DNA from 4 places in the Rhizobium sp. WSM409 genome. Region 2 is predicted to be linked to each of the others. Evidence: predicted binding sites of a transcription regulator. Region 2 holds the regulator's gene; each other region holds the start of a gene.

Region 1 (3,209 bases), 130 kb from region 2:
TCGGTGAGATCGTTCCAGCGGGTGCCGAGCTTGAAGCCGTAATGTTTGCCGAGCGCTTCCAGCGTCTGATTGTAATAGGGCGAGGTCGACTTGGCCCAGGGCGCGATCGCCCCGTCGCGCAGCGTCCGCTCGGGCTCGGGCACGATCAGATCCGGATCGATCTTCTGCTGGGCGCCGAGGCCGTCACAGGTCGGGCAGGCGCCGAACGGGTTGTTGAAGGAGAACAGCCTGGGTTCGATCTCGGGAATGGTGAAGCCGGAGACCGGGCAAGCGAATTTTTCCGAAAACAGCACGCGCTCATGTGTCTCGTTCAGCGACTTGTTGGCCGAGCCGCCGGCCGACGTCTCTTCCAGCGGCAGCGGCTTGTCGGCGAATTCGGCGACCGCCAGCCCGTCGGCGAGTTTCAGGCAAGTCTCCAGACTGTCGGCCAGCCGCGCCGAGACATCCGAGCGCACGACGATGCGGTCGACCACCACGTCGATATCGTGCTTATATTTCTTGTCGAGCACCGGCGCTTCAGCGATCTCATAGAACTGGCCGTCGACCTTGACGCGCTGAAAACCCTTCTTCATCAGCTCGGCCAGCTCTTTTTTGTACTCGCCTTTGCGCCCGCGCACGAGTGGCGCAAGAATATAAAGACGGGTGCCCTCGCCGAAATCGAGAATGCGGTCGACCATCTGGCTGACGGTCTGGCTCTCGATCGGCAGGCCGGTCGCTGGCGAATAGGGAACGCCGACGCGGGCAAAGAGCAGGCGCATGTAGTCGTAGATCTCGGTGACGGTGCCGACCGTCGAGCGCGGATTGCGCGAGGTGGTCTTCTGCTCGATCGAGATCGCCGGCGACAGGCCGTCGATCTGGTCGACGTCGGGCTTCTGCATCATTTCGAGGAACTGCCGGGCATAGGCCGACAGGCTCTCGACATAACGCCGCTGGCCCTCGGCATAGATCGTGTCGAACGCAAGCGAGGACTTGCCGGAACCCGAAAGCCCGGTCATGACGATCAGCTTGTTACGCGGCAGATCGAGATCGATGCTCTTCAGATTATGCTCGCGCGCGCCGCGGATGGAGATCGTCTTCAGTTCGCTCATCGTCTCTGCTTTGGTTTTCTGGATAACAGCCCTTATTTAGTGATGCCGACGGGCGAGTCGAGGCTGAATATCCGCAAGGGCTCAAGGTTTTCGATTCTGTTGACAGGATCATACGGATAAACTAGAACAAATAAAGAACAAAATTCCTGATGAGTGCATGCGGCTTTCTGATGGGATAAAGATGTGGATTAAATGCCGCCCATGCGCATCGGCGGTCCGTGATGGTTTAAGGTGCGCCGATCGATTAAACGCCGCCGGGCAGGGCGGCAGGCAGGGTGAGAAGTATGGCTGGTAGTGTGAATAAGGTAATTCTGATTGGAAACGTCGGTGCGGACCCCGAAATCCGCCGCACTCAGGATGGCCGGCCGATCGCCAATCTTCGTATCGCGACCTCGGAGACGTGGCGCGATCGCAATTCCGGCGAGCGCCGTGAGAAGACCGAATGGCACACTGTCGTCGTCTTCAACGAGGGCCTCTGCAAGGTCGTCGAGCAATATGTGAAAAAGGGCGCCAAGCTCTATATCGAAGGCCAGCTGCAGACCCGCAAATGGCAGGACCAGCAGGGCCAGGATCGCTACAGCACGGAAGTGGTGCTGCAGGGTTTCGGTTCGACACTGACGATGCTCGACGGCCGCGGTGAAGGCGGCGGCGCGAGCGGCGGCCGTGGCAGTGGCGCCGGCGGCAACGATTATGGCGACGATTACGGCGCCCCGGCTCCCGCTTCATCGCCGAGCCGCGGCGGTGGCGGCGGCGGCAACTTCTCGCGGGATCTCGACGACGATATCCCGTTCTGATCGATAGCCTTTCCTGGCTTGGTGAGAGACGTGAGAGAGCATGATGCCTTGGATGGCGTCATGCTCTTTTTCTTTGATTTCGCGGCAGATGATTTAGACCACATCGGCCGGAATTTGGGGAATTCTGAATGAGCTGCCACATCTTTAATAGAGCTTCCGGTACGCGCCTCCGACTTTGGTTGGACGAGTCACCGCCGTCGATGGATTCAACTCGATGCCGTCTGTGGGAGAGTAAAGTTTTCGCCAGCGGAGAAGGCACTCCTCATCGGACGAACGTGGCTGCGGAAATAGCTCGGCCGGTTGGAGGCATGACTGTACATGGTCTGCTGTCAGTTACCCTGGATAAGTCCACTAAAACGCAAGGTCTGCAGGTGAATGTCCCGATTGAACGTACCAAGGGAGAGAGGTGGTCCCTATCACTTGCTCCAAGTCACCACAAAGTGCTTACCGGATTTGCCGCGGAATACATGCCGGGCCTGTTCAAGGGGATAGAGGATCTTGGTGAGGCTGCATTACCTAGTTTTGGAATTCTCTCCTTTGATCGAATGGCACATTCGGACATAGGTTCGTCGATAGATATTTTTCGCGAGTTGACGAGAGCTATCGTGCGCGCTTTGACTATGGAGCAGGTTCCTGAAACGCCGAATGAGGCGTTCGCACTTCTCGCAGTTTAGATTGAAAGGCGCTCAAGGTTTTTCAGTGCGGCGTCGCGCTGATGAGATTGAACGCCGACTTTGCCCCGTCGACGACGAATTGTGCGGCAAGCGCGGCGAGGATGACGCCGAGGAGTCGCGTCAGGATCGCCCGGCCGGTGACGCCGAGAAAACGGTCCAGCCTTTCGGCGATGAGCAGCATGACGAAGGTCAGGAGCAGATTGGCGGCAATGACGCCGATCAGCTGCGCTTTCCCGATCGAGGTGGCGAGCGTGCCGGCAAGCAGGATCGTCGCCGAGATCGCGCCCGGGCCGGCGATCAGCGGCAAGGCGAGCGGGAAGACGGCGATATTCTCGATATGATCCTTGGTGATCGCCGCCTCGGTCGCCTTCTCCTTGCGCTCCTGCCGCCTCTCGAACACCATCTCGAATGCGATCCAGAACAGCAGCAGCCCGCCGGCGATGCGGAAGGCGCCGATCGAAATCCCGAGCACCCCGAGCACGCCCGCGCCGAAAAGCGCGAAGACGGCAAGGATGATGAAGGCGATGACCGAGCCGCGCAGCGCCACCTGCTTGCGCTCGGTTCGGCTCATGCCCGTCGTCAGGCCCAGAAAGATCGGCGCAAGCCCCGGTGGATCGATGGTGACGAGCAGCGTCGTGAAGGCGTTGATCAAT
Region 2 (3,209 bases):
TCGCCGATCCTGACTTCGGAATTCGTATCAGTGCTCATCGTGTTTCCTCGAAGGCGAAGAGCGTGCCCTGCCCGGGCGCGGGCTTCACCAGAATGCGATTGTTCTTGCGCGCGTATGTCACCCCGTTAGCAGCCAAATGCGCTTCTGTCACGGCAAGATCGGCGACAGCGAAGAGGATTGCCCGGCCGCGCAGGCCACGATCTGCGGATGAGCCGACGATGTCGAAATAGGCCTCCAACCCTTCCGCCGTCATCAGGCTGATTTTGGCATTCGACGCCGGGATATTGACGCCGAAACCGGTTTTCTCGACTGCCGATTGCACCACGGCGAGGCTGACGAAGGCAGCGAAGGCGGCAGCATCAGGCGCGCAAAGCGCTATCTCGACTATGCCGGTGACGCCATTGGCATGCGTCTCCAGCACGGCGCGGTCGGCCGGCAGCGGATTGACGCGCTCGACGGTAAATAGCAGGAGATCAGGCGCGCGCAGATCGCCGGCAAAAGCCAGCTTGAAGCCGGCAATCGTCTCAGAACCGTCCGGCATCGTCATCGGCCGGGTGAACTGCAGCATCTCGCCGGCGCTCGATCCGTTACCGACGAAATTCTGATGATCGATGCCGGCATCCTTGCTGCCAAAAGCCAGCCCCGAAAGCCCCTCCGCGCCGCAGCGGAAGCGGAAAGCCTGATTGCGGGCGGTGAAGACATTGCCTTGGCGCGCCGACGCCTCGCTCTCCTCGACGCTCGCAATCCCGAGCGGCTCCAGATAGGTCTTGTCAGCAAAGAAGACGCAGGCATTCTCCGTTCCGAAGGGATGGCGCGCATCGGGGGCAACGGTGAAGCCGAGCTTGCCGAGCCTCTCGCGCGCCAGATCGATATTGACGACCGGCAGCACGACATGATCCAGCGGGTGCGGTTTGGCGGAGTGCTCGTTCATGATATCCCTCCCTGACACGGCAAGAGATGTGCGACAGCGCTTCCCTCAACGCAAGACTTCTGTGCCAATCCGGCGAATGAAAATAAAAATCTCAACGAGTTGGCGCCAAGTTTTACGGAAATTTAGCTACTTGCGGAACACATATGGAACATATAGTGTCTGTTCTGGATTTGTTTCAATCACGAGGTCACAACGTCGATGCTCACGCGCAAACAACAGGAGCTTCTCCTTTTCATTCATGAGCGCATGAAGGAATCCGGCGTTCCGCCATCTTTCGACGAAATGAAGGATGCTCTGGACCTCGCCTCGAAGTCCGGGATTCATCGCCTGATTACGGCGCTCGAGGAGAGAGGCTTCATTCGCCGCCTACCGAACCGCGCCCGTGCGCTCGAGGTCATCAAGCTTCCGGAGGCCTACAGCCCCAGCATCCAGCCGCGGCGCGGCTTTTCGCCGAGCGTCATCGAAGGCAGCCTGGGCAAACCTCAGCCGGTCGCCGCCCCTGCTCCCGCAAAACCCGTCGCCGACAACGGCAACTCGGTTTCCGTGCCGGTCATGGGCAGAATCGCCGCCGGTGTGCCGATCTCGGCGATCCAGAACAACACCCACGACATCGCCGTTCCGGCCGACATGCTCGGTTCCGGTGAACATTATGCCCTGGAGGTCAAGGGCGATTCGATGATCGACGCCGGCATCTTCGACGGCGACACCGTGATCATCCGCAATGGCAGCACCGCAAGTCCTGGCGACATTGTTGTTGCACTCGTCGATGACGAAGAAGCGACACTCAAGCGCTTCCGCCGCAAGGGCGCCTCGATCGCACTGGAAGCGGCCAACCCGGCTTACGAGACCCGGATTTTCGGACCAGACCGTGTTAAGGTGCAGGGCAAACTCGTCGGCCTCATTCGCCGCTATCACTGACATCGGTTAGGCCGGATTCGGTAAAGCTGTTGCTGCGCCAGTCAAAGGCGCGATGGCGCATCCATGGTCGCGACAATGCGTCAAATGCGGTTGCCACCTCCAGGCCGGCGTCCGCGAAGCGCAACTCGATGGATCCGGTCCTGCGCAGCGTCTCGCCGGTGAAGAGCGTCGCACCTGAGCGGCAGCTGTTGAAACGCAGGCGGACCGACGTCACGATGATATCGGCCGCGTCGCATGCCGGGCCGAGATAGGCGGCATTGTCGATGACAGCAACCACACGACCATTGCCAAGCCTTGATGCGCACCAGGCCCTCTTGACGCAGGAAAAGCGGTTTGCTTCACCGGCCGCTGCGGCCGCCCGCATCGCTGTCCTCGCTTCGTTCTGCTGATCGCGGGAAAGCTTGACGCGGCGGTCTTCTCCTACCTGCGGGATAGCAGGACCATCCAGCATCTTCGGCGGATCATGTCTCGGCAGGACCAGGGCTCTCTGCCACTGGTCGAAGATGAAATCCGGTGGTCTTTCACGGTTGGAAGCCATTGCTGCCGCTTCGACCACCGCGACGAGACTGCCATCCTCCGAAATCACCAGATCCGGCGGCCGGGGAACCGGTAGAAGCAACAGGATGAGCGTTGCGACCGCGATGATTGATGTGCCGATATGGCGCAGCCGGGTGCGGAGCAGCGTCAGCAGCAGAAAGCCTGCCACGGCGACCGCGAAATACCAGGCGGGCAAGCGGCCGACGTCGATATTGCCATCCCAGCCGGACACCGTCTTTGCGACCGCGATCACCAGATCGAGGCCGAATCCGACGACCTTCCAGGGCAAAACATCCAGACCGAAAGGCATGAGCAGCATCGCCAGCAAGCCGGCCGGCATGACGATGAAGGAGATGATCGGCATCGTCGCGAGGTTTGCCGGCAGGCCGTAGGCGGTCAGGCGATGAAAATGCTCGATCGAAAACAGCGCGGTGGAAAAACCGCCGATCAGCGAAGTCAGGAAGACGCCGCCGAAGAAACCGGCAACCGTAACGACGGGCCTGATGATAGGTAGCTTCAGAAAGGCGTTTTCGCGGACGCGCCGGTCCTTCCACAACTGATAACCCGAGACCAGCGCCAATGTCGCGGCAAAGGACATCTGGAAGCTCGGACCTAAGACCTCGGACGGTGAAATGAGGATGATGACGAGGGCGGAAAGCGCGACATTGCGCAGGCTGATCGACGGCCGGTCGAAGAAGACGGCAATCAACATGATGGCCATCATGATGAAAGCGCGCTCGGCAGAGACCGCAAAGCCCGAAATCAGGAAATAGGCAGTAACGGCGATGAGCGCGCCGGCGGCAGCGATCTTCTTCGTCGGGTA
Region 3 (3,209 bases), 1.1 Mb from region 2:
CAGGCGGTGTAGCGCCGCCAGCCGATCGTCTCCTTGAGGAAGATGCCGCCGAGGATCGTCACCATGATCGGCTCGACGAAGAAGATCGCAATCGCGTCGGCGACCGCCATATATTTCAGCGTGGTGACGAAGGAGATCATCGAGACGGTGATGATCGCGCCGCGGATGGCATGGAACAGGCTCTGGCGCCAGGAGAATTCAGCGAAGCTGCGCCGCCATACGACGATCGGCAGCATGCAGAGCGCCTGTACGACGAAGCGACCGGCGGTGATCTCCCCGGATGGAACAGTCGTGATCGCAAGCTTGGCGAAGATATCGATGAGCGGCGAGACCATCACCGAAAGAACCATCAGCACAAGCCCCGTCGTCACGTCGGAGGCGGACGAAACGGGGCGGGCGGAAGTGCTGCTCATGATGAAAATCCCTGTACTCAGGATATTGGTCGCTCAGGACTTTGCGACGGCCCCGTCGCACCAATCGGCGAAGGCTGCGATCGCCGCATCCGCGCCGATCTCATTCAGCGTCTCGTGCCGCATGTCCTGATATATCTCAGTGCTGATACGGGAGAAGCCCTGGCCTTTCAAATGGTTTGACAGCCAGAGCACGGCTTTTCCACGCTCCGTCGCCGGGTCCTCTCCGCCGCCGACCAGATGGATCGGCATATCCCGCGCCAGCCGGTCGAGATGGATTTTCTGCGGCGCGCGGAAGGTCAGCTCGAAGAGATCGAGCCAGAGAGAGACTGAGGCGTCGAAGCCGCAGAGTGGATCGTCGACATACTTGTCGACTTCATCAGGACGATGCGACAGCCAATCGAACTCGGTGCGGCGGCCGGGAATGGATTTGCCCCAGGTGCCGAAGGTGAGCTTCGGCAGCAGGCCACTCGGCACGTCGGAACCCTTCAGCATGCGCTCGGCAAGCAGGATCGCCTGGGCGGCGCGGCCGGCAAGGCCGATGGCGAAATTCGAATTCCAGACGGCGACAGCATCGAAGTCGGCCGCAGCCGTGACGGCTGCATTGAGGGCGATGAGGCCGCCCATCGAATGGCCGAAGAGGATCACCGGCAGGCCGGGATGGTGGGAGGCCGCATGGCCGCGCATGGCGATGACGTCGCCGATCACCCTTTCGACCCCACCGCGCCGGGCAAAACGGCCGATCGGCGCGTCGGGTGCCGTCGTCTCGCCGTGCCCTCGATGATCATGGGCATAGACATGATAACCGCGTGCCGCCATCGTCTCGGCAAAGACGCGGTATCGTTTCGAATGTTCGGCCAAGCCATGGGATATCAGCAGGATACCGCGTGGAAGGGTGATGGCCTCGGCATGGTGATAGGCCAGCGACGCCCCTGATACGGCGAGCCTTTGCGTTTCAGAAAACATGTGGTCCTCCCGGCGACAACAGACCAGATCGCCGGGTAATTGCAACATGGGCATTTGATTATCTGATAACAATTTTCGGCCTTGTTGCGATTCAGGGTTGCGGCCTTTTAATTTTGATGCTTATTTGTTCCTGTATTGTTCTTTTTTGGGGATTGAAATGAGCAGCATGCAGTTGCGTACCTTGACGTTTGCCGTGTCGATGGTTGTTGCCGGCGCCGGCGTGGCGCAGGAGGCCGGCGGGCGCACCCGCTTCATTCTGGCGGCAAGCTGGCAGCCGGCTTTTTGCCAGACAAACCAGAAGAAGCCTGAATGCGCTACACAGGCCACGGAGCGCCATGATGCCACGAACTTTTCGTTGCACGGACTTTGGCCGATGCGGCAGGATTATTGCGGCGTGAGCGCCGAGCAGAAGGCCGCCGACAAGGATGGCGACTGGAACAAGCTGCCGGAGGTCACGCTTGCGGCGGAGACGCAGGCGGCGCTCGCAAAGGCGATGCCCGGCACGCAGTCCGGCCTGGAACGGCATGAATGGGTGAAGCATGGCACCTGCACGAAGATGAGCGCCGACGACTATTTCGGCGTCGGCATGCACCTCGTGGGCGCACTCAACGCGTCGGCCGTGCGCGATCTCTTCGCTGCCAATATCGGCAAGCCGGTCAAGGCCGAAGCGATCAAAGCGGCGTTCGACAAGAGCTTCGGGCCGGGTGCCGGCGATCGTGTCAAGATGAGCTGCCGGCGGGCCGGCAATATCAGGATGATCAGCGGGCTGACGATCGGGCTTTCGGAAGCAGCCGGGGCGGCATCGGCGAAAAGTGCCGGGCTTGCCGATCTGATCCAGGGCGCTGGAAAAACCTCGTTCGGCTGTGACGAGGGCGTCGTCGACGCTGCGGGCTTTTGAGCGGAAATCCTGAGTAAACCGGGTTTGGCGTTGCCCGCAGGCGCTGTTTCGCCTACATAGCGGCACAATCGAAGTTTCCCGCCCGGAGCAGCGCAGCATGGCACGTCAGTTCATCTATCATATGTCCGGCCTCAACAAGGCCTATGGCAACAAGAAGATCCTGGAGAATATCCACCTTTCGTTCTACCCGGATGCCAAGATCGGTATCCTTGGTCCGAACGGTGCGGGTAAATCCACCGTGCTGCGCATCATCGCAGGTCAGGACAAGGAATATACCGGCGAAGCCTGGCTCGCCGAAGGTGCGACGGTCGGCTACCTCGAGCAGGAGCCGCACCTCGATGCAAACAAGACGGTGTTCGAGAACGTCATGGAAGGCGTTGCCTCGAAGACGGCTGTCCTCGATCGCTACAACGAATTGATGATGAACTATTCCGATGAGACGGCGGAAGAGGGCGCCAAGCTTCAGGACGTCATCGACAGCCAGAACCTCTGGGATCTGGAAAGCCAGGTCGAAATGGCGATGGAAGCCCTGCGCTGCCCGCCGCGTGACGCCGATGTCACCAGCCTTTCCGGTGGTGAGCGACGCCGTGTCGCGCTCTGCCGCCTGCTGCTTTCGCAGCCGGATCTGCTGCTGCTCGACGAACCGACCAACCACCTGGACGCCGAAACCATTGCCTGGCTCGAAAAACATCTGCGCGACTATCCGGGCGCCGTGATGATGATTACCCACGATCGCTACTTTCTGGACAACGTCACCGGCTGGATCCTCGAACTCGACCGCGGCCGTGGCATTCCCTACGAAGGCAACTACTCGGCCTACCTGCAGGCGAAAGCCAAGCGGATGCTGCAGGAAAGCCGCGAAGACGCATCGCGCCAGAAGGCGATCAGCCGCGAACAGGAATGGATCGCTTCCAGCCCGAAGGCCCGCCAGGCCA
Region 4 (3,209 bases), 380 kb from region 2:
CATCTCGATATTGCCGGGATAAGGCATGCCGTGGGTGATGATCGTGGATTCCAGCGCCACCAGCGGCGCGCCGCGCTGCTTGGCGCTGGCGACTTCCTTCGAATAGGCGATCGGCAGAAGAGGGGAGATGGGCTTGGTCATGGTCTTGTCCTGTGATCGACAGAGCATGATGCCGAAAAGGGTGAGCGGTTTTCGGTCGACATCATGCTCAACTATTTAATTCGCCGCTTCAATGCAGAATTCTGACCTTGGGGACAAGGGCAAGCGCCTCATTCAGGAGATCGGGCGTCAGATTTTCGTTGACGGCGTGCCGCGACTGCACGGTCAGTATGGCGGCCGCAGTGCCGTGGCGGACGGCTTCTTCGAGCGGCAGGCCTGATATCAATGCGGCGAGCGTGCCGGCTGCAAGGGAATCGCCGGCACCCGTGACATCGGCGACGATGTCGGCAATCGGCGGCTGTAGCGTCACGGCGCGGCCGTCGCAAAGCGCGACGAGCTCGCGCCGGCCGCGGGTGACGACGGCGTTCCTGATGCCGATCTCGTTCAGCAACGGCGGCCAGCCTGCAGCCCCTTCCGGCCGCTCACCGGCAAGGGCGGCAGCTTCTGCCTCATTCAGGAACAGGTAGTCGATATCCCCGATGCAGGGTTTCAGCCTGACGACCTTGGCCGGCGAGATGGCGATTGCCGCGATGGGCTTGCCTAGCGAGTGCGCCTTCGCGACGATCGCCGCGATCGTCTCTTCCGGCAGGTTGGCGTCAAAAAGGATGAAGTCATGGGCGGCGAAGGCCTCCCGCACCCAGCGGATGGAGAGACGCCGTGGCACGAAGAAGCGGTAAAGATCCATGTCGGCAAGGGCGATCACCAGATTGCCGTCCTTCTCGATGATTGCCGTATAGCTCGGCGTCTTGCGGTCGAGGAAGACGAAGGGCCGGTCGTCGATGCCGGCAAAATCGGCAGCTTCTCCGACCGTCTCGCCCATCGGATCGCCGCCGCGCGGCGAGATCATCGTCACCTGAAAACCGAGCCTTGCCAGGTTGCGCGCCGCATTGAAGCCACCGCCGCCCGGCTCCTCGAACCAGGTGCCGGGATTGCTGGCGCCAGGCGCCGTCTCGCCGGAGATGCGGCCACGCCGATCGATATGGGCGCCGCCGAGAACAAGAATCTTTTTCTTCATCCGAGCCGCTCTCCCGATGCCCGAAAGGCGAATCGATGCGATGCGCCTTGCGCCGCTCGTGCCAGCACTTCAAACCTAAGTCGTTGCTTTCCATCGATAAAACAAATACAGAACACGGGTCGTTTTACCTTTTTCTTTCAATTATTTGATCGCCTATTGCGAAAATGGAACAAATAGGGTACAAACTCGACATTGCTAGAGCGGCTTCAATAACCTAAAGGTGGATCGGATGTCTCAGAATTCATTGCGGCTGGTAGAGGACAAATCGGTGGACAAAAGCAAGGCGCTTGAAGCGGCACTCTCACAGATAGAGCGGTCGTTCGGCAAGGGCTCGATCATGAAACTCGGCTCCAACGAGAATGTTGTCGAGATCGAGACGATCTCGACCGGCTCGCTTGGCCTCGATATTGCACTCGGCGTTGGTGGCCTGCCGAGGGGCCGCATCGTCGAAATCTACGGGCCGGAGAGCTCCGGCAAGACGACGCTTGCATTGCAGACGATTGCCGAAGCGCAGAAGAAGGGTGGCATCTGCGCCTTCGTCGATGCCGAACATGCGCTCGATCCCGTCTATGCCCGCAAGCTTGGCGTCGACCTGCAGAACCTTTTGATCTCGCAGCCCGATACCGGCGAGCAGGCGCTCGAAATCACCGATACGCTGGTGCGCTCCGGCGCCGTCGACGTTCTGGTCGTTGACTCGGTCGCTGCCCTGACGCCGCGTGCCGAAATCGAAGGCGAGATGGGCGACAGCCTTCCCGGCCTGCAGGCACGACTGATGAGCCAGGCGCTGCGCAAGCTCACCGCTTCGATCTCGAAGTCGAACACCATGGTGATCTTCATCAACCAGATCCGCATGAAGATCGGCGTCATGTTCGGCTCGCCGGAAACGACGACGGGCGGCAATGCGCTGAAATTCTACGCCTCCGTGCGCCTCGACATCCGCCGCATCGGCGCGGTCAAGGAGCGCGAAGAGGTGATCGGCAACCAGACCCGCGTCAAGGTCGTCAAGAACAAGATGGCGCCGCCCTTCAAGCAGGTCGAGTTCGACATCATGTATGGTGAGGGTGTTTCCAAGACCGGCGAACTGGTCGATCTCGGCGTCAAGGCCGGTATCGTCGAAAAGTCGGGCGCCTGGTTCTCCTATAACAGCCAGCGCCTCGGCCAGGGCCGCGAAAACGCCAAGACCTTCCTGCGCGATAATCCGGACCTCGCCCGCGAGATCGAACTGTCGCTGCGCCAGAATGCCGGCCTGATCGCCGACCGCTTCCTGCAGAATGGCGGACCGGAGCCCGATGACGGCGATGGCGATGCCTCCGCGGAAATGTAATTTTCGCGCTTAAACTCATCGGACAGTTCCAACCGGCCGCATTCCTGATGAGAATGCGGTCGGTTTTGTTTGTCTGCTGGACAGTGGCGGGGGCGAACGTTAAAAGCCGATGGATTTGTATTTACCTGCCTCCGGCAGCATTGAAGGGCATAGCATGAGCGGCGTGAACGATATCCGGTCGACCTTCCTCGACTATTTCAAGAAGAACGGCCATGAGATCGTTCCGTCGAGCCCGCTCGTGCCGCGCAACGACCCGACGCTGATGTTCACCAATGCCGGCATGGTGCAGTTCAAGAACGTCTTCACCGGCCTCGAAAAGCGTCCCTATTCGACGGCGACGACTTCGCAGAAATGCGTGCGAGCCGGCGGCAAGCACAACGATCTCGACAATGTCGGCTATACTGCACGCCACCTGACCTTCTTCGAGATGCTCGGCAACTTCTCCTTCGGCGACTATTTCAAGGAGAATGCGATCGAGCTTGCCTGGAAGCTCGTCACCGAGGGCTTCGACCTTCCGAAGAACCGCCTGCTGGTGACCGTCTATTCCGAGGACGAAGAAGCTGCGACGCTGTGGAAGAAGATCGCTGGCTTTTCCGACGATAAGATCATCCGCATTCCAACCTCCGACAATTTCTGGCAGATGGGCGATACCGGCCCCTGCGGCCCGTGCTCGGAAATCTTCATCGATCAGGGTGAGAATGTTTGGGGCGG

Evidence for each region. The regulator LexA, encoded in region 2, represses DNA repair genes until DNA is damaged. The targets are predictions, from matches to a motif close to TGTTCNNNNTGTGTTCNG.
Region 1: the regulator LexA is predicted to act here: its motif matches at 1,211-1,228, upstream of uvrA (excinuclease ABC subunit UvrA).
Region 3: the regulator LexA is predicted to act here: its motif matches at 1,502-1,519, upstream of AC25BC_RS14570 (ribonuclease T2 family protein).
Region 4: the regulator LexA is predicted to act here: its motif matches at 1,272-1,289, upstream of recA (recombinase RecA).

Annotation. Positions count from the first base shown of each region.
Region 1 is NZ_CM172794.1:1,897,424-1,900,632, forward strand. It holds gene uvrA (excinuclease ABC subunit UvrA) at 1-1,088, opposite strand, end outside; gene AC25BC_RS09620 (single-stranded DNA-binding protein) at 1,373-1,882, shown strand; gene AC25BC_RS09625 (hypothetical protein) at 2,191-2,556, shown strand; gene AC25BC_RS09630 (MarC family protein) at 2,579-3,209, opposite strand, start outside.
Region 2 is NZ_CM172794.1:1,763,111-1,766,319, reverse strand. It holds gene kdsA (3-deoxy-8-phosphooctulonate synthase) at 1-38, opposite strand, end outside; gene AC25BC_RS08945 (VOC family protein) at 35-931, opposite strand; gene lexA (transcriptional repressor LexA) at 1,130-1,849, shown strand; gene AC25BC_RS08935 (ComEC/Rec2 family competence protein) at 1,830-3,209, opposite strand, start outside.
Region 3 is NZ_CM172794.1:2,908,379-2,911,587, reverse strand. It holds gene AC25BC_RS14580 (DMT family transporter) at 1-413, opposite strand, end outside; gene AC25BC_RS14575 (alpha/beta fold hydrolase) at 447-1,376, opposite strand; gene AC25BC_RS14570 (ribonuclease T2 family protein) at 1,534-2,274, shown strand; gene ettA (energy-dependent translational throttle protein EttA) at 2,372-3,209, shown strand, end outside.
Region 4 is NZ_CM172794.1:2,143,647-2,146,855, reverse strand. It holds gene AC25BC_RS10825 (pseudouridine-5'-phosphate glycosidase) at 1-141, opposite strand, end outside; gene AC25BC_RS10820 (carbohydrate kinase family protein) at 230-1,174, opposite strand; gene recA (recombinase RecA) at 1,404-2,498, shown strand; gene alaS (alanine--tRNA ligase) at 2,653-3,209, shown strand, end outside.